3 regions of the Rouxiella sp. T17 genome follow, and region 1 is predicted to be linked to each of the others. Evidence: predicted binding sites of a transcription regulator. Region 1 holds the regulator's gene; each other region holds the start of a gene.
The links. Region 1 encodes Fur, which represses iron uptake genes when iron is present. Its sites were predicted from a motif close to ATAATAATGAGAACNACTATCAA; they were not measured.

Region 1 (10,440 bases):
TGACTTTTAATTCCATGGTGGAAGGCTCGTCACAAACCACAACGGCTTTTGCATGCAGTTGCAGACAGCTGATGGTCCACATGTGATTGATATTGCCTTCCACGGCGGCTTCCAGCGCCTGCGCTTTCGCGTGGCCGGTCACCAGAATCATCACTTCTTCGGCGTCCAGCAAGGTTCCAACGCCCACGGTCAGGGCAAATTTCGGCACCTGTGACACATCGTTGTCGAAGAAGCGCGAGTTGGCGATGCGGGTATCGTGGGTCAGCGTTTTAATGCGCGTACGCGATGCCAGAGAAGAAGCCGGTTCGTTAAAAGCAATGTGACCGTCGTTACCGACACCGCCCATAAATAAGTTTATTTTGCCGTAAGACTTAATTTTCGCCTCGTATTGACGGCACTCTTCGTCGACGTCTGCGGCATTACCATTCAACAGATTAATATTTTCTTTTTTAATATCAACGTGGTCGAAGAAATTTTTGTACATAAAGGTGTGATAGCTTTCAGGATGCGCCTGCGGCAAACCGACATATTCATCCATATTAAAGGTTACCACGTTTTCAAAGCTGACTTGGCCTGCTTTATGCATAGCTACCAGATGCTTATACGCTTCCATCGGCGTGCCGCCGGTAGGTAGGCCCAACACAAACGGGCGATCGGCAGTAGGGTTGAAGGCGTTGATGCGTTGAACAATATGACGCGCCGCCCATTTGCCGACGTCGACAGAAGAATTCAGGGGGATAAGTCTCATTACACACCTCTTAAGTTTTGAAAAACGAATTTTGAGAAAATAAGTCGATTTTTTCCGTTGCTTAAAGCAACAGAAGAGTTAATTTTGCTGGCGATGGGCGCGCTTTGACTTTACAGCCGAGCCATTAACACCGATGATCGGCACCAGACCGCCTAGATTTTTTTGATGATAAAATAAGTTTTGGTCGATGACCAGTATTATGGCCTGTTAACCCACCTTTTTGGTGATAATAATCACAAATTAGGGGGTTTTAATTTGCGATACGAATTAAATTTTTTAAACTGCGCGGTAGACGGTGCATTTTGCGGGATTTCGCCAAAGAAAAGCCGGATTCTTGCAGTTTTTACATTAAGCAGTAACACATTCCAATTAAACTGTTTTGGTGATTCGCCAGTGGGCGAATAGGGGGAAAAGTTGAGTATACTTAGCTACTTGCAGAAAATAGGCCGCGCCTTGATGGTGCCGGTTGCCACACTACCCGCCGCCGCGATCTTAATGGGCGTAGGGTATTGGATTGACCCGATTGGCTGGGGCGGCGACAACGCGCTGGCCGCGCTGTTTATCAAGTCAGGATCGGCGATTATCGAAAATATGGCCGTGCTCTTCGCGATAGGCGTGGCGTACGGGATGTCAAAAGATAAAGATGGCGCCGCCGCGCTGACAGGTTTCGTTGGTTTTCTGGTGCTGACCACGCTGTGTTCCCCCGCTGCCGTTTCGATGATTCAGAAAATCCCGGTTGCCAACGTGCCCGCCGCGTTTGGCAAAATCAACAACCAGTTTGTCGGTATTCTGGTCGGTATTATTTCTGCAGAGCTGTATAACCGCTTTAGCCACGTCGAGCTGCCGAAGGCGCTGTCATTCTTCAGCGGCCGTCGTCTGGTGCCTATTATGACCTCGTTCGTGATGATTGGTGTCGCCTTCATCATGATGTACATCTGGCCGTTGATCTTTAACGGACTGGTTAATTTCGGCGAACATATTCAACACCTCGGCTCGGTCGGCGCGGGCATTTACGCCTTCTTCAACCGCTTGCTTATTCCGGTCGGCTTGCACCACGCGCTCAACTCGGTGTTCTGGTTTGACGTCGCGGGCATCAACGATATTCCCAACTTCCTTGGCGGTCAGGAATCTATCGCCTCAGGTAAAGCCATTCCCGGTATTACCGGCCGTTATCAGGCGGGCTTCTTCCCGATCATGATGTTTGGCCTGCCGGGCGCTGCGCTGGCGATTTATCACTGCGCGCGTCCTGAAAATCGCGCCAAGGTCGGCGGTATCATGCTGGCGGCGGCCTTTGCCTCCTTCTTTACCGGCATCACCGAACCGCTGGAATTCTCCTTCATGTTCGTTGCACCGGTGCTTTATGTGATCCACGCGTTGCTGACCGGCGTATCAGTATTTATCGCCGCCAGCATGCACTGGATTGCCGGCTTCGGTTTCAGCGCGGGTCTGGTGGATATGGTGCTGTCAACGCGTAACCCGCTGGCAACACACTGGTACATGCTGATTCCACAGGGCATCGTCTTCTTCTTCATCTATTACGTAGTGTTCCGTTTCACTATCAAGAAATTCAACCTGTTAACCCCGGGTCGCGAGCTGGCCGTTGCCGGTGATGAAAGCGACGGTTACGACGTTAATGTCGAACGCAAGGGCGGTAACAAGGCGGATGAAACGGCGGCGCTGGCACGTCAATATATTGGCGCGATTGGTGGCTCGGAAAACCTGACCGGCATCGACGCCTGTATCACCCGTCTGCGTCTGAACGTGAAAGATTCGTCGCTGGTCAACGATGCGCTGGCAAAACGTCTGGGCGCGTCGGGCGTGATTCGTCTTAACAAGCAGAGCGTGCAGGTTATCGTCGGAACGCGTGCCGAAATCATTGCCGGTGCAATGCGCAACGTGCTGACCGGCGGCGCCGTTGCGGCCTCCGCGATGCCCGCTGCCTCTGCGCCAGCTTATGAAGCGAAGCCACAGGCCGTGCCGAACACGCCGAAAACCGTGCTCGAAACGCTGATTTCGCCGATCACCGGTGACGTAGTCGCGCTGGATCAGGTTCCTGACGAAGCTTTCGCCAGCGGCGCGGTAGGTGAAGGTCTGGCTATTCGTCCGACCGGCAAAACCGTGGTCTCTCCGGCCAATGGCGTGGTGGTTAAAATCTTTAACACCAATCACGCATTCTGTCTGGAAACCGACGCCGGTGCCGAAGTGGTGGTTCACATCGGTTTGGATACTGTCGCGCTTAACGGTCAGGGCTTTACCCGACTGGTTGAAGAGGGCGCAACGGTACGCGCAGGCGAACCTGTGCTCGAGCTGGATCTGAACTATCTGAACGCCAACGCGCGCTCAATGATTAGCCCGGTTGTCGTGAGCAACATGGAAGATTTCTCCGGATTGGCGCTGGTGGCCGGTGAGAAGGTCGTCGCGGGCGAAACGCGTCTGTTCGAGATCCAGTCGAAATAATCTTTTATTCGCTATTTAATTCGCCATAAGTAGAACGGGAAGAGCGCAATCTCTTCCCGTTTTTTATTATAAAATTCAAAATTGCCACTTAAGGGTTGTGTCGAAGCGAAGCTTGTATGAACATATGCGGTTAGTCTTTCGAGCTTTCGTTCGCGTAGAGGAATTGAACAATGAGTGAGGCTGAAGCCCGCCCAACAAATTTTATCCGTCAGATTATCGATGAAGATCTGGCATCCGGAAAACACGCGTCTGTAGTGACCCGTTTTCCCCCTGAGCCAAATGGTTATTTGCACATTGGCCACGCAAAATCGATCTGCCTGAACTTTGGCATCGCACAAGACTATCAGGGCCAATGCAACCTGCGCTTTGACGACACCAACCCGGTTAAAGAAGACATCGAGTTTGTCGAGTCGATCAAGAAAGACGTGCAGTGGCTCGGCTTCGAATGGAGCGGAAAGGTTCATTACTCTTCCGATTACTTCGACCAGCTGCATCACTACGCGGTTGAACTGATCCAGAAAGGCCTGGCCTATGTCGACGAACTGTCGCCGGATCAAATCCGCGAATACCGTGGCAACCTGACCGCGCCGGGTAAAAACAGCCCGTTCCGCGACCGTACGGTTGAAGAGAACCTCGCGCTGTTCGAGAAAATGCGTAACGGCGAATTTGCCGAAGGCACCGCTTGCCTGCGCGCCAAAATCGACATGGCATCGCCGTTCTTCGTGATGCGTGACCCGGTGCTGTATCGCATCAAGTTCGCCGATCACCACCAGACCGGCACCAAGTGGTGCATCTATCCGATGTACGATTTCACCCACTGCATTTCCGATGCGCTGGAAGGGATCACCCACTCGCTGTGTACGCTGGAGTTCCAGGACAACCGCCGTCTGTATGACTGGGTATTGGATAACATCACCATTCCTTGTCATCCGCGTCAGTACGAATTCTCTCGTCTGAATCTCGAATACGCCATCATGTCCAAGCGCAAGCTGAACCTGCTGGTGACCGAGAATATCGTTGAAGGCTGGGATGACCCGCGCATGCCAACGGTTTCAGGCCTGCGTCGTCGTGGTTACACCGCCGGTTCCATCCGCGAGTTCTGCCGTCGTATCGGCGTGACCAAGCAGGATAACAACGTTGAAATGGCGGCGCTGGAATCTTGTATCCGTGACGATCTCAACGAGAACGCTCCGCGCGCGATGGCCGTGATTAACCCGGTAAAAGTCGTTATCGAAAACTTTGCTGGCGACGCCGTGCAGTGGGTGTCGATGCCGAACCATCCGAGCAAGCCGGAAATGGGGACGCGCGACGTGCCGTTTACCGCCGAAATCTTTATTGATCAGGCCGATTTCCGCGAAGAAGCCAACAAGCAGTACAAGCGTTTGGTGCTGGGCAAAGAAGTTCGCCTGCGTAACGCGTACGTAATCAAGGCTGAGCGCATCGAAAAAGACGCAGAAGGCAATGTTACTACCATCTTCTGTAGCTATGACGTTGATACGCTAAGCAAAGATCCTGCCGATGGCCGCAAGGTAAAAGGCGTGATCCACTGGGTTTCTGCGACAGAAGGCAAGCCAGCCGAATTCCGCCTGTACGATCGTCTGTTCAGCGTGGCAAATCCGGCGCAGGCCGAAGACTTCCTAACCACCATCAACCCAGAGTCGCTGGTAATTGCCCAAGGCTTCGTTGAACCAAGCCTGGCTTCAGCCGAAATTGGTGTGAGCCTGCAGTTCGAGCGCGAAGGTTATTTCTGCGCCGACAGCACTTACTCCAGCGCCGAGCATTTGGTGTTTAACCGCACCGTTGGCCTGCGTGATAACTGGGAAAGCAAGCCCGCGGTGTAATGCCTGTTGGTGATTTACCCAATGAAAAATGCAGCCTTTGCGGGCTGCATTTTTTTTGGCTATCGCGAAGCAAAAGTTTGCCGTTATGAAGGAGAGGACAGATCGCAGGCAAAAAAAAACCGCTTTTCAGCGGTCATTTTGTATTCATAAGCCGTTATTCTTCATAACCGCTCTGGCGCCGGCTATTAGCCTTTGCCGTGCACAGAATCATCTTCCAGACAGTTGCCGTCTTCGCAGTGACCGTAAAGATAAAGGCTGTGGTTGGTTAATTTAATGCCGTGGCGTTTGGCAATCTCACGCTGACGTGCTTCGATATATTCGTCGCGGAATTCAATAACACGACCGCAATCGAGGCAGATAAGGTGGTCATGGTGATGCTGTTGGGTCAGTTCAAATACTGACTTGCCGCCTTCAAAGTTGTGGCGGGTAACAATGCCGGCATCGTCAAACTGGTTAAGCACGCGGTAAACCGTGGCCAGACCAATCTCTTCGCCCATGTCGATAAGTTCTTTGTACAAATCTTCCGCGCTGACGTGGTGACCTGCCGGGGCTTGCAACACTTCCAGGATTTTAAGACGCGGAAGCGTGACTTTTAAGCCGGCTTTCTTCAGTGCGGTGTTGTTGTCAGTCATGCGGATTTAGTCCTGTCACTATGCTAATCACGTTAATGAAAACGGTGGGCTGTTAATAACCATCATTCTGATCCAAAGGTTTTAAGCAGACCCGAAGGTATAAAGCAAGACCAAAGGTTTTAAACCCAATGCGGGCAGAACGATAAAACAGATACAGTTAGTGTACCTTGATCGGGCTGAAATTTACAATTTTGAAGCTCTTAAATTGTTAATTTCAGTGATAGTTTGGCCCTTTAACGAATAACCTCAACGTTTCAGGGCCTTAGCCTTTGTGTGGGATTAACCGATAATCTCGGCAAGGCTTAATTCTTCGGAAATTTGCTTAACCCAGGCGTCAACGCGTTCGTTGGTCAGCTCGGGTTGACGGTCTTCGTCGATAGCCAAACCGATGAAATGGGTCTCATCCGCCATGCCTTTCGACGCTTCGTAGCCGTAACCTTCGGTTGACCAGTGACCGACGATCACCGCGCCGCGAGGTTCGATGATGTCACGCACGGTGCCCATCGCGTCACAGAAGTATTCCGCGTAGTCTTCCTGATCGCCACAGCCGAATACGGCTACCAGCTTACCTTCGAAATCTATCTCTTCCAGCGTCGGGAAAAAGTCGTCCCAGTCACACTGTGCTTCACCGTAGTACCAAGTTGGGATGCCGAGCAGCAAAATATCGTATTTTTCCAGATCTTCTTTACTGCTTTTGGCGATGTCCTGAATGTCAGCCACATCTTTACCCAACTGCTTCTGGATCATTTTTGCGATGTTTTCGGTGTTTCCGGTGTCGGAACCAAAGAAGATACCTACAACTGCCATAAGCTTATCTAACCTCTTGTTCTTTAATGGACTCGGTGAGTCAATGTGTTCGTTTGCAGCGTGAATCAACGACGCCTGGAATTTATTACCTAAAAATCATAGCCCAATAGTTTATAGGGCAACGCGCTAAAGCGTTATCGCCTTTGTGTGTTCCGTTACGCGTTTTTTAATTAGGAGAGCAGTCAAAAGGCAATGTCGAGATTTTTTCGGGCGGACAGCTTTACCTTTCAGGTAACTAACCCAACCGGTAAGCAACAGAAAGAGAGCAACGGCGGGTAATCACGAGCATTACCCGCCCGAATCAGTCGTGCGAAGACGCGCTTTCCTGATTGTTCAGATGAGATAGCAACATCTGTTCAATCAGCTCGCTACGGCTGATATTTTGCTGTTCCGCCAGCTTGTTAAGCGCATCGACAGCTTCGGCATTGATTTTCAGCTCTACGCGACGCAAACCGTTGTTTTTGTCACGGCGAAGCTGATTACGCTTGTTAATCCGAAGCTGTTCATCGCGAGATAGCGGATTTGTTTTTGGACGTCCCGGACGGCGATCGTCTGCGAACAGATCAAGCGTCGTACGATCCAGTTGTTCTTTTGCCATAGGTAGCGGTACAACTAGGGAAGTTACATCGGAAACGGCGCAAGCCCTTTCAGATGAGATGGTTACACATTTCGGGTTAACAAACCCTAACCCAATTTACCTCCAACGCCTGAGAAAAACGGCCTCGGCGCAGGGGCAAAATTACAGCGCGCAATCATACCCTAGCGTATATCCCTCCACAACGCCTAACTACCTTGAATATTAGCTAAGTTATTAGGATTCGCCGTTTTTATGCACAGACTTGTGCACATGAGAGTAAATATTCGTCGCTCAGGCCACTTTTGCTAAAAAAGCATGGGTCGTTAAACCATTTAGTCGATGAAACGATGAATCGCGCGCAGCACCGCGTCGGGCTTTTCGGCGTGTACCCAATGTCCGCTTCCGGCAATAACGTGCGCACGGGCGAGCGGGAACTGACGTGCAATGGCGTCGCGATGGCTATCCTGCACGTAATCCGAGAGTTCACCGCGAATAAACAGCGCCGGATGCGGCCAGGCGGGCACCTCTTGCCAACCAATAATATTGGCATATTCGGCCTGCAAGGCGGACACGTTAAAACGCCATTCGCCCTGCTGGAACGATTTCAGCAGAAACTGAATGACGCCATCTTCCAGCCGCTTTCCTTTATAGAGATAGGCCTGCATAAACTGCGTGGCGCCTGCGCGGTCTTTAATTCCCGCCTCGGTCACGGCATTGAGCGCGGCAAAAATCTCGTCGTGACGGCGAATCTGGTAATCCACGGGCGACATATCTATCGCCACCAGCTTGGCGACGCGCTCTGGCGCCACGGCGGTCAATGCCATCGCGGCTTTAGCGCCCATCGAATGGCCTATCACCAGCGCTTTTTCGATACCGGCGTCGTCGAGCGTGTCGCGCAGATCTTCGGCCATCGCCTGATAATTCATCACGGACGAGCGCGCTGAAAGCCCGTGATTACGCAAATCTACCTGAAGCACACTATGCTGTTGTTTCAGGTCGCGTGCCAAAATGCCGAGATTGTCCAGCGTGCCAAACAGGCCGTGGATTAATAGTACAGGTAATGTCTGATTTTCAGACGATTCGGCGGGTTGCAGTCGATAATGTAATTTCATGGCAGAGTCCGTACAGACATTTATTACAGGTAAGATTCTCATTAGGTTATCATGAGTTACGGAAGATTTTCCGAGTGGGATATAGGGTTTATTCTGCTTTTTGAATATTGAGGTGATTAGCCTTTTTGTTTGCGCAGTTTAATTTGTATAATCCTTTGAATAAATTAAGTAGAAAAACAGTACTGGATAAAGATGAAAACGATTGAGGTTGATGAAGAGCTTTACCGCTATATCGCAAGCCACACGCAGCATATCGGTGAAAGTGCATCAGACATTTTACGGCGGATGCTGAAATTTACTGCCGGCCAGGAAGTGCAGCCGACGCCTGTTGTGGCCAGCGCTGCGCACGAAGAAAAGCCTGCGGCAGCCTCTGCGACCCCGCCTGTCGTCACAGCCAATACGCCTCGTGAACGCGTCCGCGCCATGCGTGAATTAATGCTTTCCGACGAATACGCCGAGCAAACTAAAGCGGTTAACCGTTTTATGCTGATCCTCACCACGTTATATACGCTCAATCCTAAAGAATTTGCCGTAGCGACCGAATCACTTACCGGCCGCACGCGTACCTATTTTGCCGGCGACCAGCAAACGTTGCTGCAAAACGGTATCCACACCAAGCCAAAGCACGTACCAGGAACACCTTATTGGGTCATTACCAATACCAACACGGACCGTAAACGCGGCATGATCGAGCACATCATGCAATTGATGCAGTTCCCAGTCGAACTGATTGATAAAGTTTGCGGAACCCTTTAATTCAGCATTAGGGAGAAATGCCAGTGGCCAACAACCCCCGCGCAGGGCAACCTGCTCAGCAAAGCGATTTGATTAACGTTGCACAACTTACGTCGCAGTATTATGTATTGCAGCCAGATCCGTCCAATAGCGCCCACGCGGTTAAATTCGGCACTTCTGGACATCGCGGCAGCGCCGGACGCCACAGCTTTAACGAATCCCACATTTTGGCTATCGCGCAAGCTATCGCCGAAGTGCGCAAAGAGCAGGGGACCACGGGTCCATGCTATGTAGGTAAAGACACGCACGCGCTGTCTGAACCGGCATTTATCTCCGTGCTGGAAGTGCTGACTGCCAATGGCGTTGACGTTATTGTGCAGGAAAACAACGGCTTCACGCCGACGCCAGCGGTTTCGCACGCGATCCTGACGCACAACAAGCAGGGCAGCGCGCTGGCCGACGGCATCGTTATCACGCCTTCGCACAACCCACCGGAAGATGGCGGGATCAAATACAACCCGACCAACGGCGGTCCGGCTGATACCGACTTGACCTCTGTCATTGAAAAGCGTGCCAACGTGCTGATTGCCGACGGTCTGAAAGACGTCAAGCGTCAGTCGCTGGACAAAGCCTGGCAGAGCGGGCATCTGAACGAGCAAGATTTGGTGCAGGGCTACATCGAAGCGCTGGGCGAAATCATCGACATGCCAGCGATTCAGAAAGCCGGCCTGAAACTCGGCGTTGATCCTTTGGGCGGCTCCGGTATCGCTTACTGGCAGCGCATTGCCGAGCATTACAAGCTCGACCTGACGCTGGTTAACGATTCTGTCGATCAGACTTTCCGTTTCATGCATCTCGACCACGACGGCGTGATCCGTATGGACTGCTCGTCCGAGTTTGCGATGGGCGGCCTGCTGGCGCTGAAAGACAAGTTTGATTTGGCCTTCGCCAACGACCCGGATTACGATCGCCACGGCATCGTGACACCCGCAGGTTTGATGAATCCGAACCACTATCTGGCGGTCGCGATCAACTACCTGTTCCAGAATCGTCCACAGTGGGGGGCTGATGTCGCCGTCGGTAAAACGCTGGTTTCCAGCGCGATGATCGACCGCGTGGTTGAAGATTTGGGCCGCAAGCTGGTAGAAGTGCCGGTGGGCTTCAAATGGTTCGTTGATGGCCTGTTCGACGGCAGCTTCGGTTTCGGCGGCGAAGAGAGCGCGGGTGCGTCATTCCTGCGTTTCGACGGCACGCCGTGGTCCACCGACAAAGACGGCATTATTCTTTGCCTGTTAGCGGCTGAAATTACCGCCGTCACCGGCAAGAATCCGCAGCAGCATTACGACGAGCTGGCGGCCCGTTTCGGCGCGCCGAGCTACAACCGTATTCAGGCTCCGGCTACGCACGCGCAGAAAGCGGCGCTCTCCAAGCTCTCTCCAGAGCAGGTCAAAGCCGACACGCTGGCGGGCGACCCGATTACCGACCGCCTGACCAAGGCTCCGGGCAACGGCGCGTCGATTGGCGGTTTGAA
Region 2 (10,440 bases), on a different contig from region 1:
TTGAGCAACTCCCGCTCGTCGGCCAGCGCCGCGCCGCGCAGCACCACCGCGCCCGGGCACAGGTCTTCACGCCAGCTCGGGTGAAAATCGGGGTGCGCGAAAAGGTCCAGATTCATGCTTCCTCCTGCCAGAATGTTCAGCCTTAAGTATAACAGTCCTTGGCAAAGGCGGCGGCGAGGCGGAGATCGTTAAAAGCAGAAGGCCCGAGTCACCTGCGTGGCTCGGGCCTTCTATTTTAGTGCGAAACTTAAGCGCGTAGAAAGGAAGAAAGAAGGTTTACTGCGCCGCAGCGCCGTTCTTCTCTTCGCCCACCAGCCCTACTTTCAGATAACCCGCTGCACGCAGTTTATCCATTACGCTCATGATGGTCGCGTAATCCACCGACTTGTCGGCACGGAAGAAAATAGTGGTCTGCTTGTCGCCGCTGGTGCGCTGGTCGAGCAGCGCGCCAAGGTTATCAGGCGTAATTGCCTGATCGCCAATAAACATCTGGTTGTCCGCTTTGACCGACAGGAACACCGGCTTTGGCGGGCGAGGCTGAGACTGGGCGGTAGACGCTGGCAGGTTAACCCGCACGTCTACCGTCGCCAGCGGCGCGGCAACCATAAAGATGATCAACAGCACCAGCATAACGTCGATGAAAGGCGTGACGTTAATGTCATGCATTTCGCCGCTTTCATCGAGGTCGTCGTTCAAACGAATTGCCATGATTGCCTTACCCTACGCGTAACTGATGACCCGCCTGCGCGCGCGGTGCCTCTTCGGCACTGGCCGCCAAATCAAGGTCACGGCCTTGCAACAGCAGAATCTGTGCTGCAACGTCGCCAACCTGATGACGATAAGACGCAATGGTACGAGCAAAAATGTTGTAGATAACGACCGCCGGGATCGCCGCAACCAGACCGACCGCCGTTGCCAGCAGCGCTTCTGCGATACCCGGTGCGACGACGGCAAGGTTGGTGGTTTGCGTTTGTGCAATGCCGATGAAGCTGTTCATGATGCCCCAAACAGTACCGAACAGGCCTACAAACGGCGAAATTGCACCGATTGTCGCCAAAATCCCGTTACCCCGACCGATATGACGACCCGCTGCGCTAACGCGGCGCTCAAGACGGAAACCGGTACGATCTTTAATGCCGCCGTTGTCGGTAGAACCCGCGGAGAGCTCAAGCTCGTTTTCGGCATCGCGCAGCATCTGGCTGCTGATGCTGTTGGCAGAGAAGTTTTCAGACTCGTCCAGCGCTTCTTTAAGTGAACGCATCGGCAGCAGCGAAGCCAGCTCGCGACGCAGACGACGACGGCCGGTAATAATTTCGGTGCCCTTGCTAAACAGCAGGGTCCAGGTCACGACAGAGGCCAACAGCAAGCCGATCATGACAATTTTAACCACGATGTCGGCGTGTTGATACATGCCCAGCACCGAGAGATCTTTTGGAATGATTGGACCCTGAGGATCGGCAGAGGAAGCCGCGCCGTTGGTGCTTTGCAGCACAGGCGTCGCGCTCGCGTCGGTTGGCGCAGGTGCCGAGGTTTCGGTCGTCGGCGTTACCACGTTGGCTGCGTTCGAAGAAGGCGCTGCAAAGGCGCTGCCGCTTAATCCAGCAATCAGCACCAGTGAAGTCATTACCGTACCGATTTTCGCTGTACCACTTTTACGCGTACTCATCATCTGTTTTACGTCCGTCAAAAATGACACCACTTTGTTCATCTTAATGCGACACGTTTGCACGTAGCGCCTCCAGCCATGATCAAAAGGATTGAATAGTTTAATAGCGGCAAATGATAACAAAATAAAAGCCATAATTGATAGTAGTTCTCATTATTATTTACATTACGTATTGGCATGAAAAAACAGGGTTAATCATTAAATGAAAAATTTTCACACACCTTGGCAAAGAAATGACCCTGCCGAAGAGGCATGTTAACGTAGGAAAAAGCGCCGGAATGGCGGAAATACAAGGTGAAGCGGTCTTATGACATCCAGGAAGATTGAAACTGCGTTGGTAAGCGCAGGCAGAGATAAAAAGTTTACTCAGGGTTCTGTTAACGCGGTGATTCAGCGCGCCTCTTCGCTGGTGTTCGACACCGTGGCCGACAAAAAGTTTGCCACCGCCAATCGCGCCAACGGCGAGCTGTTTTATGGCCGTCGCGGCACGCTGACCCATTTTTCATTGCAGGAGGCGATGGTCGAGCTGGAAGGCGGCGCGGGCTGCGCGCTCTATCCGTGCGGCGCGGCGGCGGTCAGCAACGCTATTTTGGCGTTTATCGAAACCGGCGATCACGTGCTGATGGCCAGCTCTTCCTACGAACCCACGCAGGATTTTTGCAGCAAAGTGCTGACCCGTCTGGGCGTCAGCACCACGTATTACCCTGCCTCTATTGGCGCGGATATCGCCGAGCTGGTCCAGCCAAATACCCGCGTGGTGTTTCTGGAATCGCCGGGCTCGATCACTATGGAAGTCCCTGATATTCCAGCAATGGTGAAAGCCGTACGCGCCGTGTCGCCGGAGGTGATTATCATGATCGACAACACTTGGGCGGCGGGGATTCTGTTCAAGGCGCTGGAGTTTGATATCGATATTTCAATTCAGGCGGGCACCAAATATATCGTCGGTCATTCCGATGCGATGCTCGGCACGGCGGTTTCAAACGCCCGCTGCTGGGAGCAGCTGCGCGAACAGTCTTATCTGATGGGCCAAATGGTCGACGCCGATACCGCCTATGTTGCCAGCCGCGGGCTGCGCACCATGGGAATTCGCCTCAAGCAGCACGCCGAAAGCAGCCTGCGCGTGGCCGAGTGGCTAGCAACGCGGCCCGAGGTGGCGCGGGTCAATCACCCTGCTCTGCCGGGCAGTCAGGGACACGAGTTCTGGAAACGCGATTTTACCGGCAGCTGCGGCCTGTTCTCTTTTATCCTTAATAAGCGTCTGAACGACAGCGAACTTTCCGCGTATCTCGATCACTTCGAACACTTCGGCATGGCCTATTCTTGGGGCGGTTTCGAATCGCTGGTGCTGGCGAATCAGCCGGAAGAAATTCAGGCGATTCGCCCCGGAGAAACCGTCGATTTCACCGGCACGCTGGTGCGTTTGCACATTGGGCTGGAGCACTGCGACGACCTGATCGCCGATCTCGAGGCGGCTTTCGCGCGCATCGCCTAAACTTAATAAAATCCTTGCGACAAACCGCCCATAACCTTACTTATCTGATAGGATTATGGGCGGTTCTTAACCATAATAAGTTAAATACTAATAAAGATTGATAGCACGATTTTCCTTTTACGTGACGTTGGCTTTTGCCGACTTTTCACGATTTTGAAGTAACCCAACAGGAAAGCTTATGGCTGTTTTAACTCAGATTCTTGATGCACTTTGGCAGCATGATTTTAGCGTACTCGCCAACCCGAACGTGTTGTGGGTCGTCTATGCCGTGCTGTTTACTACCCTTTTCCTCGAAAATGGCCTGCTTCCTGCCTCGTTTTTGCCGGGCGACAGTCTGCTGCTGCTCACCGGCGCGCTGGTTGCCAAAGGCGTGATGAGCCTTATTCCGACGCTGATTATTCTGGTGGTCGCCTCGAGTCTGGGCTGCTGGCTGAGTTATTTGCAGGGTCGCTGGCTCGGACACACCAAGCTGGTGAAAGGCTGGTTATTACATCTCCCCGCGCAATATCACCAACGCGCCCACGACTTGTTCGACAAACACGGCCTCACCGCGCTGCTGGTCGGGCGTTTCCTCGCCTTTGTGCGCACGCTTTTACCTACGATTGCCGGAATTTCAGGTCTCGATAACGCCCGCTTCCAGCTGTTTAACTGGCTGAGCGCGGTTCTGTGGGTTGGGGTAATTGTCGGCATGGGTTATGCCATCTGCCAGATTCCGCTGGTGCAGCGTCATGAAGATAAAGTCATGGCGGGCCTGATGATTCTGCCCGCGCTGCTGCTGGTCACTGGCCTTGTCGGCGCGCTGCTCGTGGTCTGGAAAAACCGCCGGAAAGCCCTCTCATAAATTTATTGAAGGGTATTAAGCGCCAAAAACCGTTTCGGTGAGGGGCAGAGCATTGCTCTCGCGCATGCGAGCGATCTCTTCGCTCGGCGTGACGCCAAAGTAGCGTTTGAATTCGCGACTAAACTGCGAGGCGCTTTCGTAACCGACGTTAAGCGCCGCGCTGCTGGCCTTGACGCTGTCATAAACCATCATCGCCCGCGCCTTGTGCAATCGATAATTTTTAAGATACTGCAACGGCGAGGTGCTGGTGACCGCCTTGAAATTATGGTGGAACGCCGAAACGCTCATGTTCACATCGCTGGCGAGCTGCTCCACGCTGAGCGGCTGCGCGTAGTGATTTTCTATCTTGCGCAGCGCCTTGGCTATCTGGCTAAAATGAGTGTGACGATTCACCAGCGCCTGCAACGCCCCGCCGTTTTCACTGGTCAGAATAAAGAACAAAATCTCGCGAATAATCTGCGGACCCAGCACTTTTGCGCGCAGCGGTTTGTCCATCACGTCGAGCAAACGTTCGCTGGCGCAGAGAATATCCTCATCCAGCACGCCCGAAGTAATGCCCGACGAATTGTCCGGCTGATGCGGAAAACCTTCGTCGCCCATCTCCACCAGCAAATCCTGCAACATCCCGGTTTCGATACGAATAGAGACGCCGGTCACCGGCCTTTCGGGCGTGCCAAAGGTCTCGCATTCAAACGGCAACGGCACGGTCAGCATCAGGTAATTTTTGGGATCGTAGGAAAAGGTTTTATTGCCGAGAAAGCCGACCTTGCTGCCCTGAAAAACGATGGTCACGCTCGGGTTATAGATAACCGGCTGGCGGGCGTGATAGCTGGAGTAACACATCAACGTCGCCTGCGGCACGCTGGATTGAAACTTTAGCGAACCTTCAGTCAGGCGCTCTACTTTTTTGGCCAATTCGGCACACAGGCTTTCAACATCTTGCATCACGCTTCCCCGATTAAAACGATCCGGTAATAATTCTGCCACACAATGCCGTTTTTCTACAGAATCTTGCAGAAACAGACAGCGGCTTGCAGGAACAGGCAAGGTTTTAACAGGAATGAGCATTAAAAAGTTCGCGCAATCCTGCCAGAGTGGTTAGCCAACACGTAAACAACACTTTTTGAGATAAATCGCTGAAAATGAATCATTAGCAAACTCTGCGAAATGACTATTCATTTACTAGACTTAGCCAATCAGGCAATAAATGCGTGGATTACGCATTTCCTCAACAGGAGAAATTTATGTCATCGCAATCCATCATCAAGCTTCACGACGACACGCGTATTCCTCAACTGGGTCTGGGCGTGTGGAAAGCCACCAACGACGAAGCGACTCACGCCGTCGGCACCGCGCTTAACGCAGGCTATCGTCACATCGATACCGCCGCCGCGTACAAAAATGAGGAAGGCGTAGGGAAAGCACTTCAGGAAACCAGCGTTGCCCGAGAAGATATTTTCATCACCACCAAACTGTGGAACGACCAGCAGCTCTACGCGCAAAAGGCGCTGGAAGAGAGTCTTGAAAAGCTGAAACTGGATTATGTCGATCTCTATCTGATCCACTGGCCGCTGCCCGCTGAAGGCAACTATGTTGAATCCTGGAAACAGCTGCTGAAGCTGAAAGAGCAGGGTTTGGCGAAAAGTGTCGGTGTGTGTAATTTCCAGATCCCGCATCTGCAACGTCTCATTGACGAAACCGGCGTCGCGCCGACCGTTAACCAGATTGAGCTGCATCCTTCGCTGCCGCAGCGCCAGCTGCACGCGTGGAATGCAACGCATCGCATTGCCACCGAATCCTGGAGCCCGCTGGCTCAGGGCGGCGACGGCCTGTTCGATCAGCCCCTGATTGAAAAGCTCGCCAAAAAATATGACAAAACGCCGGCGCAGATTGTGATCCGCTGGCACCTGGATAACGGATTGATTGTGATTCCAAAATCGGTCACGCCAAAACGTATCCACGAAAATTTCAACGTTTTTGACTTTAAGCTGGATAAAGAAGAGCTGTCGGCGTTTACCAAGCTGGACACGGGCACCCGTTTGGGTCCGGATCCGGACGATGCCAACGCGTTTAAATAAGACGGGTTGTCTTGAGTTAGACGTTTTTATAAGACTTTTTTAAGAAGACGTTTTGATGCCCCCACCGCGTGGGTGGGGGCAAAAAACTATTACGACCCTGCCGAAGGCTGAATCACCATCTGCCCCATCGTGCCGCGATCGGCAAGTTCGAGCGTCTGGCTATAGAAGAAGAACGGGAAGTGATCGTAAGAAGGCTGATTAAGATAAACCAGTAATTCCACCTCGCCATCGACCCACACGGTATCTTTAAAGCCGGCATCCTCAACCAGCGGCGACGCGCCGTTCACCGATTTCACCATGAAGGTCACGCCCTGCACGTGGAAAGGCTGCGGCAAATCTGCATGCACCGTCCAGCGCTCCCAGGTTCCCTGCATCGCCTGCACGTCGGTTCGCGACGGATCAAACACCGCGCCATTAATGCCCGGCTGATTGTCGCCCAGGCGGAATTCGCGGCTGCGCACCACGTTGCCCGCAATGAGCTGGTCGGCGAGCAAACGCATCGGCAGATTGTCGGTGACCAGCGGCAGCAGGCCGGTTGGCTTGATGGTCAGCACCACGGTTGACACCAGCATGCTCGACGGCTGGAACAGGCCGCGTAGGCGATCCATGATCCCGGCCGCTTCACCCGCCGAAATCGAGACTTCATCGCCCTGCGTCATGTCGACCAGCACTTCGCGACGCTCGCCCGGCGCCAACGACAAGCGCTGTACGCTAACCGGCGTCGGCAGGAAGCCCTGATCGGAGGCGATAACGTGGAACGGACGGTTGTCGGTCATGGTCAGTTCATAACGACGCGCGTTCGAGGCGTTGAGCAGGCGCAAACGCACCCAGCCGCGCGAAACGTTGACATACGGGCTCTGCACGCCGTTAACCAGCATGGTGTCGCCAAAGAAACCGCCGCTGGCAGGCGTGTCGTACTGCGGCACGCCAAAGTTATCGAGGCGTTTGTCTTGAATAATGATCGGGAAATCGTCGACCGCGTAGTGATTCGGCAGCGGCAGATTTTTACTGACCTCATCTTCCACCAGCCACATGCCTGCGAGACCGTTATAAACCTGCGACGCCATGTGGCCCGGCGTATTGGCGTGATACCAGCAGGTGGCCGCGGGCTGGCGAATAGGCAATACCGGCGACCAGTCGCTGCCGGAAGACATCATGCGCGCGCCGCCGCCGGTCAGCGTGCCGGGAACCTGTAACCCGCTGATGGTGACCGCCGCCGGAGCTGGCAGGCGATTGCTGTAAATGAGCTTGACGTCGTCGCCGTTGTAAACGCGCACCGTCGGGCCGAGGTACATGCCGTTAAAGCCCCAAACCGGCGCTTTGGCCCCGCCAAGAAACGCCCAATGTGAAGGCTGGAGGGTTAAAAATAGCGGCTGGCCGCGACGAGATTCAATCAGCGGAGGAATGGGAAGCGCGGGTTGTACACCAGCAGCCTGTGCCCTCAGCGGCAATGACCCAGCGGCAAGCGCCATACCGGATGCCTGTAAAAAACTGCGACGACTGAGGGACATATTTTCTCCATGAAAACAAAATCAAAAGCGCGGGTTAGCCCGTTAAACCTTCAATGGTGACGGACGCTAAATAATCTCCGTCAGGCAGGGAATATATTCCCAGACCCCTTCGGATGATTAGCAAACAGTTTATTTTTTTACTTTCATTTCGGCTTCGCGTCGCGCGACTTCAGCATCGAGCTCGGCGATTTTATCGGCCATAATTTGACGGCAATGCTCTGATAATTCGCGCAGACGCTCTTTGCCATACTGCGTGGTATCCACCGGCGGCAGCATTTCAATAATCACCAAACCGTTATTCCAGCGATTCAGCTTAATTTTATTGCTGGTATTGGAAACGCAAATAGGCACGATGGGCACGCCTGCGGCAATGGCCGCATGGAAAGCACCCGTTTTGAAAGGCATTAATCCACGACCGCGGCTGCGCGTACCTTCGGGGAACATCCAGATTGAAACATTTTTCTTTTTAATCTGCGCGACGACCTGAGAGATGGTGCCGTGCGCTTTGGCGCGGTTATCGCGGTCAATCAGCAGGTTACCGGTCACCCAGTACAACGGGCCGAAGAAAGGAACCCACAGCAGGCTTTTCTTGCCGACGGTTACCGTGCGCGGTTGCACCATACTCGCGGCCGTCACCATGTCGTAGTTGTTCTGATGGTTGGCGATATAAATACAGTTGCCGTTCTGCGCGGCATCGGCAGGAATACGCTGCTCGACTTTCAGACCGAATATCGGTGCCAGTCCGCCAAATAGATGACCGAACGTCGCGACATGCTTTGGATTTCTTGGGCTGAAAAGGCAATAGATCGAACCGAAAATACATACCAGAATGGAGAAAATCACGACATAAATAACGCGAAAAATAAATAACATAACACCCTCTTAAGCATACAACCGACGTCAAACAGAGTCTGACTCTGTGGTTCCTTTGCCGCTAGACTATTCTCGTGCCTCAGCACGCTCTACACAATAGTTATTCTTCAACCGGAGCGGGTTTTTGCTATGACAAACTCTGTGACAAACCCTATTGCAAACAACAATACAAACGATGTTGATGGCAACAAAGTAAGTGATTTATGCACAAAACCCAAAACAATAAATGAACTCACCACGGTAAAGTTTATTCAGGGCACCGAGGTGCCCTGAAAGGATAGCTGAAAAAAAACTTATTCTTCGCTATTTCCAACGGATGGCGGCGTTGGTGCGTCGTATTCGACCTTGTCGACTTTCTGCAATCCGCGCGGCAGCAGCGTGCCTTTACGTCCGCGCTCGGCGCTGAATTTCTGCAGATCTTCCGGACGCAGCGTCAGCTTGCGTTTGCCCACGTGCAGCGTCACCGAGGTTTGCGGTGCCAGCACCAGCAGCCACGCTAGCTTGTCGTTACCCGACGCGGCGTCGGCAGCCGAAATAGAGACAATTTTGTTGCCCTTGCCTTTCGACAACTGCGGCAGATCGGCGACCGGGAACATCAGCATTCGTCCGGCGCTGGTTATCGACAGCAGCATGTTGTCTTCGCCGTTCAGCTCGATAGGTGCCAGCGCTTTAGCGTTTTCCGGCAGCGTAATCATCGCCTTACCGGCGCGATTGCGCGCGACGAGGTCGGAGAAGTTACACACGAAACCATAGCCCGCATCGGAGGCCATCAGCAGTTTCTGCTCGTCGGCGGCCATCAGGACTTGCTGAATGCTCGCGCCCGGCGGCGGGGTCAGCTTGCCGGTCAACGGCTCGCCCTGCCCGCGCGCCGACGGCAACGTATTGGTGTCGAGCGCGTAGCTGCGGCCCGTGGAGTCGATAAACACCACCGGCTGATTGCTCTTGCCGCGCGCGGCGCTGCGGAAACTGTCGCCCGCCTTGTAGCTCAGGCCGGTTGGGTCGATGTCATGCCCCTTGGCGCTGCGTACCCAGCCCATTTCCGACAGCACAACGGTCACCGGTTCGGAAGGAATAATGTCGCTTTCGCTCATCGCCTTCGCTTCGCCACGCTCGACGATTGGCGAACGACGATCGTCGCCGTAGGCTTCAGCATCGGCCTGAATCTCTTTGCGAATCAAGGTGCTCAGCTTGCGCTCGGAACCCAGCAGCGCTTGCAGCTGATCGCGCTCTTTCTCAAGCTCGGCCTGCTCGCCGCGAATCTTCATCTCTTCCAGCTTGGCAAGGTGACGGAGTTTCAGCTCGAGGATAGATTCGGCCTGCGTTTCGCTCAGCGCAAAGCGCGCCATCAGCACCGGCTTTGGCTCGTCTTCGGAACGAATAATGTGGATAACGTCATCGATATTAAGGAAGGCAATCAATAAACCTTCGAGAATATGTAGGCGCTTCAAGACTTTATCGAGACGGAAATTCAGTCGGCGACGCACCGTTTCACGGCGATAAGAGAGCCATTCGGTGAGGATTTCGACCAGTCCTTTGACCTGCGGACGGTTATCCAGACCAATCATGTTCATGTTGATGCGATAGCTACGCTCAAGATCGGTGGTCGCAAACAGGTGGTTCATTACCTGATCGAGATCGATACGGTTTGAACGCGGCACGATAACCAGACGCGTCGGGTTTTCGTGATCGGATTCGTCGCGCAAATCTTCAACCATCGGCAGCTTTTTGGCGCGCATCTGGCTGGCAATCTGCTCCAGCACCTTGGCACCCGAAACCTGATGCGGCAGCGCGGTGATCACCGCCTCGCCGTCCTCTTTTTTCCACAGCGCGCGCATCCGCACCGAGCCTTTGCCCGACTCGTAAATTTTACGGATTTCATTGCGCGGCGTGATGATCTCGGCTTCGGTCGGGAAGTCCGGCCCCTGCACAAACTCAAGCAGCTCTTCCAGCGTGCTGCCCGGTTTTTCGAGCAGCGC
Region 3 (10,440 bases), on a different contig from region 1:
TTTGGTCAAACAACCCTGCGTGCTCAGGCTTCGATAAGCGGAAGTAAAGAAAAAGCCCGAAGTAGGGGAAAGTTCGGCAGCCGATGCGCCCTGACTGGCAGGTTGGCTTTGGTTAGCGGGCTGGCCTTGATTAGCCTCAAGCTTGCCAGCTAAGTCGCGCTCTTTCATCACAGTATCCATCTGTATACTCCTACGTATATAATGATAACTTTCATGATAATCATTATCATTTGTATTTAATCGCGTTTAAAGTACGTGATGCGTTTCACAGTGTCAATGAGGGAGGTTAAGGTTTGAAAATGATGACATCAGTATTTCGCCCGCTAGCGGCAGTTTTAGGAATTTTCGCGCTGTTCTCGCTAACGGCACACGCGGCGGACGGCTGGCCACGCGAAATTAAAACCTCACGCGGCGTGATTACCCTGAAGCAGCCGCCGCAGCGCATTGTCTCCACCAGCGTGACCGTTACCGGCACGTTGCTGGCCATCAATGCGCCGGTAGTGGCGAGCGGCGCGACCAGTCCGAACACGCGCATCGCCGATGACCAGGGATTTTTCCGTCAATGGGGCGACGTGGCGAAACAGCGCGGCGTGAAACGTTTATATGTTGGCGAACCGAATGCCGAAGCTATCGCGGGTGAAGCGCCCGACCTGATTATTGTGGCCGCGACGGGCGGCGATTCTGCGCTGAAAGTTTACGATCAGCTCTCTGCCGTCGCGCCGGTGATGGTGGTGAATTACGACGACAAGAGCTGGCAGGCGCTGGCGGAAGAGCTGGGCGAAGCCACGGGCAAAGAGGCGGATGCCGCCAAAACCGTCGCCCGTTTTGACGCGCGCGAAAAAGCGGTGAAGCAAAGTATTCACCTGCCGCCACAGCCGGTTTCAGCGCTGGTGTATCGTCCGGACGGTAAAGCCGCCAACTTATGGACGCCCGCGTCGCCACAGGGACAGCTTTTGGAGCAGCTAGGCTTTACGCTGGCGCAGCCTCCGGCCAACGTCGCCAGTGGACAAACGCAGGGAATTCGCAAAGACATCATTCAGTTAGCGGGTGAAAACATGGCGGCGGGCTTGAACGGCAAATCGCTGCTGCTGTTCGCCGGTGATAAAACCGACGCCCAGCGTTTATCCGGCAATGTGTTTTTGAGTCACCTGCCTGCGGTTCAAAACAAGCAGGTGTTTGCCTTGGGCGCGGATACTTTCCGTCTGGATTACTACAGCGCCAGCAATGTACTGACGCAGCTGGAAACCCAGTTTAAAGGTCACTAATCCGTTTTACGGGCGAGTTTTGTCTGACGCATTAGCGGGTTGGAGAGTCTCCGGCCCGCTGTTGTTCACGATGTGAGAAGCTTGATGACTCACCTCGCGCAGCGCACGCAGCGAAAACGCCAGCACAATCCCGATAATCGCCGCACCAAAACCAAAGGTTGCCGAGCTGGCAACCGGCAGCAGAATGGATCCCATCGACCCCAGCAGCAGCGCGCCGAGTGCGTCACCCGTGACGTTTTGCGCGGTCCATAAGCCGTTGACGCGGCCCAGATATTCATCCGGCGTTAGGCGCTGAATCAGCCCGTATTGCAGCAGCGAATTTATTGCGCTCAGATAGCCGAAAATCACCAGACACAGCAGCGCGGTGCTGTACCACGGCATCAGGCTGAACAGGCCGATCGCTACAAACGCGGCAATCGCGGTGGTCAGCATCATCCAGCCTGGACGCGCAACGTTCGCCACGCGACCACTGGTAAACGCGCCAATTGCTGCACCCAGCGGCACGGCGGCATACATCAGCCCAAGCCGCGACGCATTCACCTGCCACATCCCCGACAGCGCCGGATAAAGCACGCGCACGGCGCTCGCCATGGTTAACAGCGCGCCAATCAGCGCCACCATGCCAATGACTTTATTCTGGAACAGGAAACGCACGCCGCTCGCCAGCGATTTCAGCGGATGCTCGCGCGGCTGCGGCGGAGGCGGAAGTTGCGGCAAACGCAGCAGCGGGATCAGGGTGAGCAAGGTGCCGAACGCCGCCAGCCCGTAGTTCCACACCACGCCGCCGTTGGCGATAATCAGGCCACCGACGGCGGGCGAAAGAATCGAGCCAAAACGCACGGTTAACATGCTTAACGCCCCGGCCTGCACCAGATTTTCGCGGCCCACCAGCGCGGGCTGGGCAGCCAGCAACGCCGTCACGCCGACTGCGCCGAAGAATCCGTCCCACACGGAGAGCAGATAAATCACCACCAGCGACGGCGAAGGCATCGCGGCGTTAATGCACAGCCCGACAAAGCCAATCCCGCAGGTGGATCGCGCGAATAAAATCAGTCGGCGGCGCTCGTAACGGTCGGCCATCACGCCACCCATCAGCAGGCCGACAAACATGCCGCTGCCCGCGAGCGTTACGGCGAGGCCGACTAAAAGGGTCGATCCGGTCAACGCCTGAATCTGCACCGGCAAGGCGATGCCGAGCAAACCCAGCGCCAGAATCGAGATAAATCGGGCGCAAAATACCGATCGGAAGGCGGGATGGGTTTTCAGCAGGCTGAAATTAAGTAAAATTGACGGCTTTTCCATAGCAAATTCAGGGTCCAACAGTAACAGGGAGAGCAGCAGACGGTTTGGCAGGAGGTTCCCGCCGCGTAGGGACTGCAACAGTTGAAAGAGTCATGCTACCATATACAAACTCGAGCGATAACGATAATAAATATCATTAACATTCCTGATTGAACTGCTTACCTTAAGGCTGCTATGTCTCGGCTCATGCGCAACAGCGCGCTAAATAGTGCAACGAAAACGTCAACGCGATCCTCCGTGTTTTCTCATCAGCTCCCGGCGATGCTGCTGGCGATTTTACTGCTGCTGGTGATGGTGGCGCTCAGCCTGTCGGTCGGCGAAAAATCCATTCCTCTATCCACGATTTTACCGGCCCTAAACGGCCAATGTTCCAGCGCTGACTGCGTGATTATTCTTGACGCGCGGCTGCCAAGAACGCTGGCGGGCATTTTGGCGGGCATCGCGCTCGGGCTCTCTGGCGCGCTGATGCAGATTCTGACCCGCAATCCGCTGGCCGATCCGGGCATTCTCGGCATTAACTCGGGCGCAGGATTTGCCGTGGTGCTGGGCATCGCCTTTTTCGGCGCCACCGGCATTGAACACTATTTGTGGTACGCCTTTGCGGGCGCGATGGTAGCGACGTTACTGGTGGCGATGATTGGCGCGCTGGGGCGTGGGCGAATCAATCCGATTAGATTAACGCTGGCGGGCGTGGCGCTGGCCGCCGTGCTCGAAGGCATGACTTCCGGCATTTCGCTGCTCAATCCGCAGGCCTTTGACCAGCTGCGTTTCTGGCAGGCCGGAACGCTGGATATTCGCAGCATGGGCGTGATTCGCTTAGTGGCGTGGCCCATTATTATCGCCAGCCTGATCACGCTGTTAATGAGCCGTTCGTTGAATAATCTGACGATGGGCAGCGAGCTGGCAACCGCGCTCGGCACGCGCATCGCACTGACCCAGCTTACCGGCCTGCTGGCGATTACCCTGCTGTGTGGCAGCGCGACCGCCGCCGTCGGGCCGATCGGTTTTGTCGGGCTGATGATGCCGCACATCGCCAAACGCCTGTCGCGCGCCAATCCGCGCTGGCTGCTGCCGTGGACGCTGGTGTTAACCCCTTCCCTGCTGCTGGCCGCCGATCTGCTGGGCCGCGTCTTAGTGGTGGGCGAGCTGCGCGTCTCCGTGGTCACCGCGTTTATCGGCGCGCCGGTGCTTATCTGGCTGGTGCGTCGTCATAATGGATTAACCCGAGGATGAGCATGAATCCGGCCCTCGAACGCCGTCGTTCGGCGCAGAAAACCTCTCGCCTCGCGCGTCCGATGATGACCGCCCTCGTGCTGGCATTATGCTGCGCGCTGCTGGCAATTTACGCCCTCGGCAGCGGCACGCTTGCTCTTTCAGCTCAACAGGTTATCGACGCGCTGCGCGGCGAAGGGCCTGCCAATCTGGGGATTATTGTCACCCAGTGGCGGCTGCCGCGCGTGGCGATGGCGCTGATTTTGGGCGGCGCGCTTGGCATTAGCGGCGCGATTTTTCAGTCGTTGATGCGCAATCCGCTCGGCAGCCCGGACGTTATTGGTTTTAACACGGGCGCGTACAGCGGCGTGCTGGTGGCTATCGTGTTGTTTAATGGCGATATTACCAGCATTACGGCGGGCGCGATGGCGGGCGGGATCCTGACTGGCCTGCTGGTTTACTGGCTGGCGTGGCGTAAAGGCGTGGAAACTTTCAGGCTGATTATCGTGGGAATCGCGATCCGCGCCTTGCTGATTGGCGGCAATACGTGGCTGATTATCAACGCGTCGCTTGAGTCGGCGCTGACCGCCGGACTCTGGAGCGCGGGCTCGCTCAACGGCATTACCTGGCAGAAAAGTTTGCCTGCCATCGGGCTTATCGTGCTCGCCGTAATTGTCGCGCAGGCGCTGTGCCGCCGAATGCGCTTGCTGGAAATGGGCGACGATACCGCCTGCGCGCTCGGGGTGCCGGTTGAACGCACGCGCCTGCTGCTGATGCTGATTGGCGTGTCGCTGACCGCCGCCGCTACCGCCGTCGCGGGGCCTATCTCCTTTATTGCGCTGGTTGCGCCGCAGATATCGCGCCGCCTCTGTCCGAATCAGAAACAGCCGCTGCTGTTTGCCGCGCTGACCGGCGCGCTGCTGCTGCTGGCCGCCGACGTCATCGCCCAGCGCGTTTTCCTTCCCTATCAATTACCCGTGGGGGTGCTGACGGTCAGTCTTGGCGGCATCTATCTGATTGGGTTGCTAATTCGAGAGTCTCGCCGCTAATGAGCACGCCACACGCTTCACCTTTACGGGCAGAAAATCTGACCCTCAGCTATGAGAAGAAGGTCGTTGCCCGCGATTTGTCGGTAGAAATCCCTGACGGCAAAGTCACAGTAATTATCGGCCCGAACGCCTGCGGAAAATCGACCCTGCTGCGCACCCTGAGCCGCCTGATGCAACCTCAGGCGGGCAAGGTGTGGTTAAACGGCAAGATGATTAACGAGGTGCCGACCAAAGAGGTCGCTAAACAGCTGGGGCTGCTGCCGCAAAGCTCGACCGCGCCGGGTGACATCAGCGTCGCCGATCTCGTGGCGCGTGGCCGTTATCCGCACCAAAATCTGTTTAGCCGCTGGAGCCCGCAGGACACGCTGGCCGTCGACGAGGCGATGCGCGCCACGGGCGTTTTCGAGCTGGCGGACAGGCTGGTGGATAATCTTTCTGGCGGACAGCGCCAGCGAGTATGGATAGCGATGGTGCTGGCGCAGCAAACGCCGCTGTTGCTGCTCGACGAACCCACGACGTGGCTGGATATTGCCCATCAGATTGATTTGATGGAGTTAATGTGTCGGCTGAATCAGCAAAACGATCGCACGCTGGTGGTGGTGTTGCATGACCTGAACCACGCCTGTCGCTACGCCGGACATTTAATTGCGATGAAAGACGGCAAGATTATCGCGCAGGGTGCGCCGTCGGAGATTGTCACGCCCGAGCTTATCGAGCAGGTATTCGGGCTGCGTTGTCACATTATCGACTGCCCTGTTTCGCACACGCCGCTGATTATTCCGCTCGGCCACTGCGAGTTTCTGCCCTGATTTTTTTGGATCGGATAGGTAAATAAAAAGCCCGCACGACGCGGGCTTTTTGTTTTTAAAAATCAGTTTTTAACAGTCAGTGTTAAGTGCAGGTCTGTTCATCGCTTAGAGCGTTCTAAGCAAGCGATTGATCAACGGCCCCAATACTTTAAACGACGCCGGTGAAACGATGTCGACGTGGGCGCAATCCAGCTCGTGAACCTGTAGCGCGTCGACGTAATGCGACCAGGTTTGCTGCACGTCCATACCGGCCTGCAAAGTGCGTTTCGCCACAAACAGCGTCGCCTCGCCCTTGAAGCGCGCGGTTGAAGTTTTGGAAAGCAACCTGACCGAATCCGCGTAGTTAGCCTCGATTTTATCAAACATCGAATGCCTGCCGCCGTCCTGCGTCGGTTCGAGCGACTCCTGCGAAACCGCGATAAAACGCTCGCGCTCGCGCTGGATTTCTTTCAACACGTTGTCATCGAGCATCACGTCCCAGTTTTGCGTCTCCGGCGGATAGGTATCCAACAGCCCGAGGAACGCGACCTCTTCGCCCCGCGCCTGCAAACGCGCCGCGATACCCTGCGCCAGCGTGCCGCCGAGCGAATACCCGATGAAATGATACGGGCCGTGTGGCTGAACGCTGAGCACGGTTTGCAGATGCGCGTCGCACACCTGATCCATATTTTCGCTGGTCGACAGCGGGCCTTCAGGCTGTGGCGACTGAATGCCCACCACAGACCACTGCTGATCGATGTAACGCGGCAACACGCTGAACTGCCAGGAGAAACCCGACGCCGGATGCAGGCAGAACAGCGTTGGACCGGTGCTTTTACGCAGCGGCAGCACGGACTCGAAGCCCACGTTGTCGGCCTCGGCCTGCGACTGCGTTTCGCCTAACAGCGCGGCCAACTGCTCGATTTTCGAGGCAACCATAATCTGCCCGACGGTGACGGGCCTCTCAAGCTCGCGGCGCAGCTGCGCGGCAAGGCGCATCGCCAGCAGCGAATGACCGCCGAGGGCGAAGAAATCGTCATCGGCATAGACTTTCTCACGCGACAGCAGGCCCGCGACAGCCTTGGCAATCTGCGTTTCGAGGCCCGGTTCCGGCTCGCGGCCCTGGGTTTGCTGCGCGGCCTGCGGCTGCGGCAACGCCTTGCGATCAAGCTTGCCGTTGGCACTCAGCGGCAGGATAGGCAGCTCGACCAGCGCGACCGGCACCATGTGCGGCGGCAGCAAATCACTCAACGAACGGCGTAACCCTTCGAGATCCAAGGTCGTTTCAGGCTGCGCGACCAGATAACCCACCAGCTGACGGGCATCGCCGCCAGTGGCATCCTGCGTCGCGCTGCCAATCGTTAGCGCGTGAGTGACGGCCTGCGCCACGCCCGGCAGGGAAAGCAGCGCGTGGTCAATGTCCGTCAGCTCGATGCGCTGGCCGCGAATTTTGAGCTGGAAATCGCTGCGGCCAAGATATTCCACCGCGCCCGTCGGCAGCCAGCGCGCCACGTCGCCGGTGCGATACATTCTGCCGCCATTGCCAAGTGGATCGGCCACAAATCGGCTGGCGGTGAGGTCTGGACGGCCCAAATAGCCGTGCGCCAGCTGCACGCCGGTCAGGTAAAGATCGCCCGCGACGCCCGGCGGCACGGGTTGCAGTCTGCCATCGAGAATACGCAGGCCAGTATTCCAGACAGGTAAACCGATCGGCACGTTCGCGCCTTTAACCTCGGCCAGCGCCTCGCCAAACGCCGGATGATAAGAGACGTCGACGGCGGCTTCGGTCGGGCCATAAAGGTTGTGCAGCGCGACGCCAACGCGGCGTTGCCACAGGCGGCAAAGCTCGGCGGGCAAGGCTTCGCCGCTACAAAATACCTGACGCAGCGTCGCACATTGTTCTACGGCCTGCGGCTCTTCGAGCGTCGCCACGAACGCCGCCAGCATCGACGGTACAAAGTGCATCGTGGTTATCCGGTGCTCGGCAATCAGCTGTTGCAGCTGCTCGGGGTCGCGATGCGCCTCGGGCGGTGCCATCACTAATCTTGCGCCCACCATCAGCGGCCAGAAGAATTCCCACACGGAGACGTCGAAGCTGCTCGGCGTCTTTTGCAGTACGGCATCGTCGCCCGTCATCGGATACTGATTCTGCATCCACAGCAGGCGGTTGACGATCGCCTGATGACCCACGACCACGCCTTTTGGCCTGCCCGTCGAGCCTGAAGTGAAGATCAGATAAGCCGCGTCGTCTGAGGAAGATCGGATAAAAGTCTGAGGAAGATCGGATCGCAAACTGAGTAAAGCATCGTAAATCATCACGTTGCCTTTGCGGGCAAAGCGCGGTAACTGGCTGTTATCGGTGATAATTAATCGCGGAGAGGCGTCTTCAATCATCATCGCCAGGCGATCATCAGGGTAGCTGGTGTCCATCGGCAGATAGGCCGCGCCAACCTCGACAATCGCCATCAGCGCCAGCGACAGGAATACCGAACGCGGCAGCGCGACGGCAACAATATCACCGCGCTGCACGCCTTGTTCCACCAGCCGCTGCGCGAGCGCCACCACCTGTTCACGCGTTTCGCGATAGGTAAACTGATGCTGCGCGTCAGAGAGCGCCGGAAGGTCTGGCGTTTTCTCGGCCTGTTCGGCCAGCAGCTGATGCAGCGTGGCGTTGGCGACAGGCGCGGCGGTGTCGTTAACACGGTTAATCAGCGCGCGGTCGGCGGCGGTCAGCATATCGGCTTCGCCCGTCAACCGCTGCGGGTTAGCCGCGAACTGGCCGAGCAGCAGCGGCAGGCGTTCAAGATGCGCCTGAAGTTCCTGCGGCTGATAACGTTCGGCGTTGGCCAGTAAATCGACGGTCAGCTGGCCCGCTTCGTCGATATACATCGCGATTTCAAGGTCGCGCACCGGACCTGAGGTCAGCTCGTGAGTAACGCCCGCCATGCCGTTGAAATCCAGACGGAAGTCGAACATCTTGAAGTTGAAAATCGTGCCGTACATCGGCTGCGCATCGCCAACACCGCCGACGTCGCGCTGGATCTGCTCGGCGTCGTAACGCTGATGACGGCGAGCCTTTTTCAGCTCGCGCGCAATCTCTGCGGCAACCTCCACCAGCGTATTCTGCGGTGCAACGTTAAAGGCAACCGGCAAGACGTTGATCACCGGACCCGTCGCGCACAGCGCGGCAGAACCCATGCGGCGCATAAAGATAAAGCCTGCGCCAAACTCGGATTGCCCGCTCAGGCGCGAAACCCACAGCGAAACCAGCGCCAGCGCCATGTCGGACGGCGTGAGCTTGTGCGCCTCTCCGGCGGCAATCAGCTGGGCAAACTGCTGCGGCGAGCACGCTTGCGACAGGCGGAAAATGTGCGTCGACGGCACCTGTCCGGCGAGCGGCTGTGGACTCAGGCTGGCGGCTGGCGGCAATTGGCGCGCCTTGTCGAGCCAGAACTGTTTGTCGCGCTGGCACACGGCGGACTGTTCGTAATTGAGGTACTCTTCGACCACCTCTTTAAACGGCACAAACGGCGTCGGTTCCGGCGACTGTTGCTGACACAGCGCGGTATAAAGCTGGGCGATACGGCGAGCGATGGCGGTAAAACTAAATGCATCGACAATGACGTGGTGATAACGCTGATACCAGAACCAGCGATCTTCGGCGACGCGGATCAGCACGTGGCGGAACAGCGGCAGGCCGTCGGCCACGCGCAGCTGCCCGTTGAGATCCTGCTGCATAAACGCCAGCGCGGCGGCCTGCTGGTCTTCAATCGGCTGGCCGGAAAGAGTGGCGGGATTGGAGAGCGCCTGATCGTAGAGATCAAGCCATTCAACCTCGGGGATCGTGGCATTTTTGTCGATCCACTGGACAGGCACGCCGTCCTGTTCTTCAAAGCGCATCCGCAGGGTATCGGCCTCGGCCAAACCTTGGGAAATGGCGGCGATCATCCGCTCGAGATCGAGCTGGCCGGTTAATTCAATATAATGAGCAACAGCATAGGCGTTGTCGTGGGGAGATAACTGATCTGCTACCCAGATACCCGGCTGTGCGGCCACCAGCGGCATGGCGTCGCGGCGAAGTGGCTGGTCGTTTGAAAGCGTTACGGCTGAAGTCATGTCTTGCACCCTGAATACTCCTGATGATTTATCGCTGGCCGACTCCTTCGGCTCAGTTTTTTTCTTTATTGGTACTGCTTTCGGCACGAACTTTTTTCAGTAAATTTTTTCAGCAAACTTTTTTCAGCAAAAACTGTGCCTTCGTGTCGCCGCGATTACGCCACGGCCGGGCGAAGGCTCTGCCAATGGCTATCAAGCCAGCCGATACATTCTTCGCGACTTGTTGGACCGAAAACGGGCTGCCAACCGGCCGGAATGGCACTGAAATCGGGCCACAGGCTGTATTGCTGCTGTGAATTTTGCAGCACCAGACTTTGCTGCTGCTCGTCATCGAAAGGGTTAAGCTTTTCCATGAGCGGCTCCTGCTTTAATAGAATCGAAAGTTAAGGGCAGCATTGGCTGCTGTGCGGCGCGCGTTTGGACACTTTGGTGAGGCGACAAATGTTGATCCAAACCCGTTGTTAAGGCGAAGTAAATTCGCTTCCTAAAAAAGTTCAGGACTTCCAAGCGGTTAGCTTTTGAAGTCTGAAAGCTTCATCCAACATACTAAGAATAGTATTGATAATTATTTGCATTTGCAATAGGACGGCGACGTGCCGATGAAGCGTATTTCACTTACCACATTTTGATTGAGAAAATTTAATGAATAGGCGAGGGTAAAGGACCTTCACAGATCAAGAGAGAACATCATGGATTTTGCCTCTCAAC

Region 2: the regulator Fur is predicted to act here: its motif matches at 1,804-1,826, upstream of exbB (tol-pal system-associated acyl-CoA thioesterase).
Region 3: the regulator Fur is predicted to act here: its motif matches at 2,688-2,710, upstream of fepD (Fe(3+)-siderophore ABC transporter permease).

Annotation. Positions count from the first base shown of each region.
Region 1 covers NZ_JAWUEA010000035.1:312,741-323,180, forward strand. Annotated here, with positions in the region: gene nagB (glucosamine-6-phosphate deaminase) at 1-748, opposite strand, end outside; gene nagE (N-acetylglucosamine-specific PTS transporter subunit IIBC) at 1,163-3,205, shown strand; gene glnS (glutamine--tRNA ligase) at 3,376-5,046, shown strand; gene fur (ferric iron uptake transcriptional regulator) at 5,232-5,678, opposite strand; gene fldA (flavodoxin FldA) at 5,958-6,485, opposite strand; gene ybfE (LexA regulated protein) at 6,787-7,083, opposite strand; gene ybfF (esterase) at 7,395-8,174, opposite strand; gene seqA (replication initiation negative regulator SeqA) at 8,367-8,930, shown strand; gene pgm (phosphoglucomutase (alpha-D-glucose-1,6-bisphosphate-dependent)) at 8,954-10,440, shown strand, end outside.
Region 2 covers NZ_JAWUEA010000026.1:162,896-173,335, reverse strand. Annotated here, with positions in the region: gene alkB (DNA oxidative demethylase AlkB) at 1-116, opposite strand, end outside; gene exbD (TonB system transport protein ExbD) at 277-708, opposite strand; gene exbB (tol-pal system-associated acyl-CoA thioesterase) at 716-1,666, opposite strand; gene metC (cystathionine beta-lyase) at 1,974-3,161, shown strand; gene SC206_RS07410 (DedA family protein) at 3,340-4,002, shown strand; gene SC206_RS07405 (AraC family transcriptional regulator) at 4,018-4,947, opposite strand; gene dkgA (2,5-didehydrogluconate reductase DkgA) at 5,247-6,080, shown strand; gene ftsP (cell division protein FtsP) at 6,170-7,591, opposite strand; gene SC206_RS07390 (1-acylglycerol-3-phosphate O-acyltransferase) at 7,721-8,464, opposite strand; gene parC (DNA topoisomerase IV subunit A) at 8,758-10,440, opposite strand, start outside.
Region 3 covers NZ_JAWUEA010000003.1:5,359-15,798, reverse strand. Annotated here, with positions in the region: gene SC206_RS00380 (isochorismate synthase) at 1-168, opposite strand, end outside; gene fepB (Fe2+-enterobactin ABC transporter substrate-binding protein) at 300-1,265, shown strand; gene entS (enterobactin transporter EntS) at 1,272-2,567, opposite strand; gene fepD (Fe(3+)-siderophore ABC transporter permease) at 2,829-3,800, shown strand; gene fepG (iron-enterobactin ABC transporter permease) at 3,797-4,828, shown strand; gene SC206_RS00355 (ABC transporter ATP-binding protein) at 4,828-5,637, shown strand; gene SC206_RS00350 (enterobactin synthase subunit F) at 5,743-9,732, opposite strand; gene SC206_RS00345 (MbtH family protein) at 9,888-10,085, opposite strand; gene SC206_RS00340 (S66 family peptidase) at 10,422-10,440, shown strand, end outside.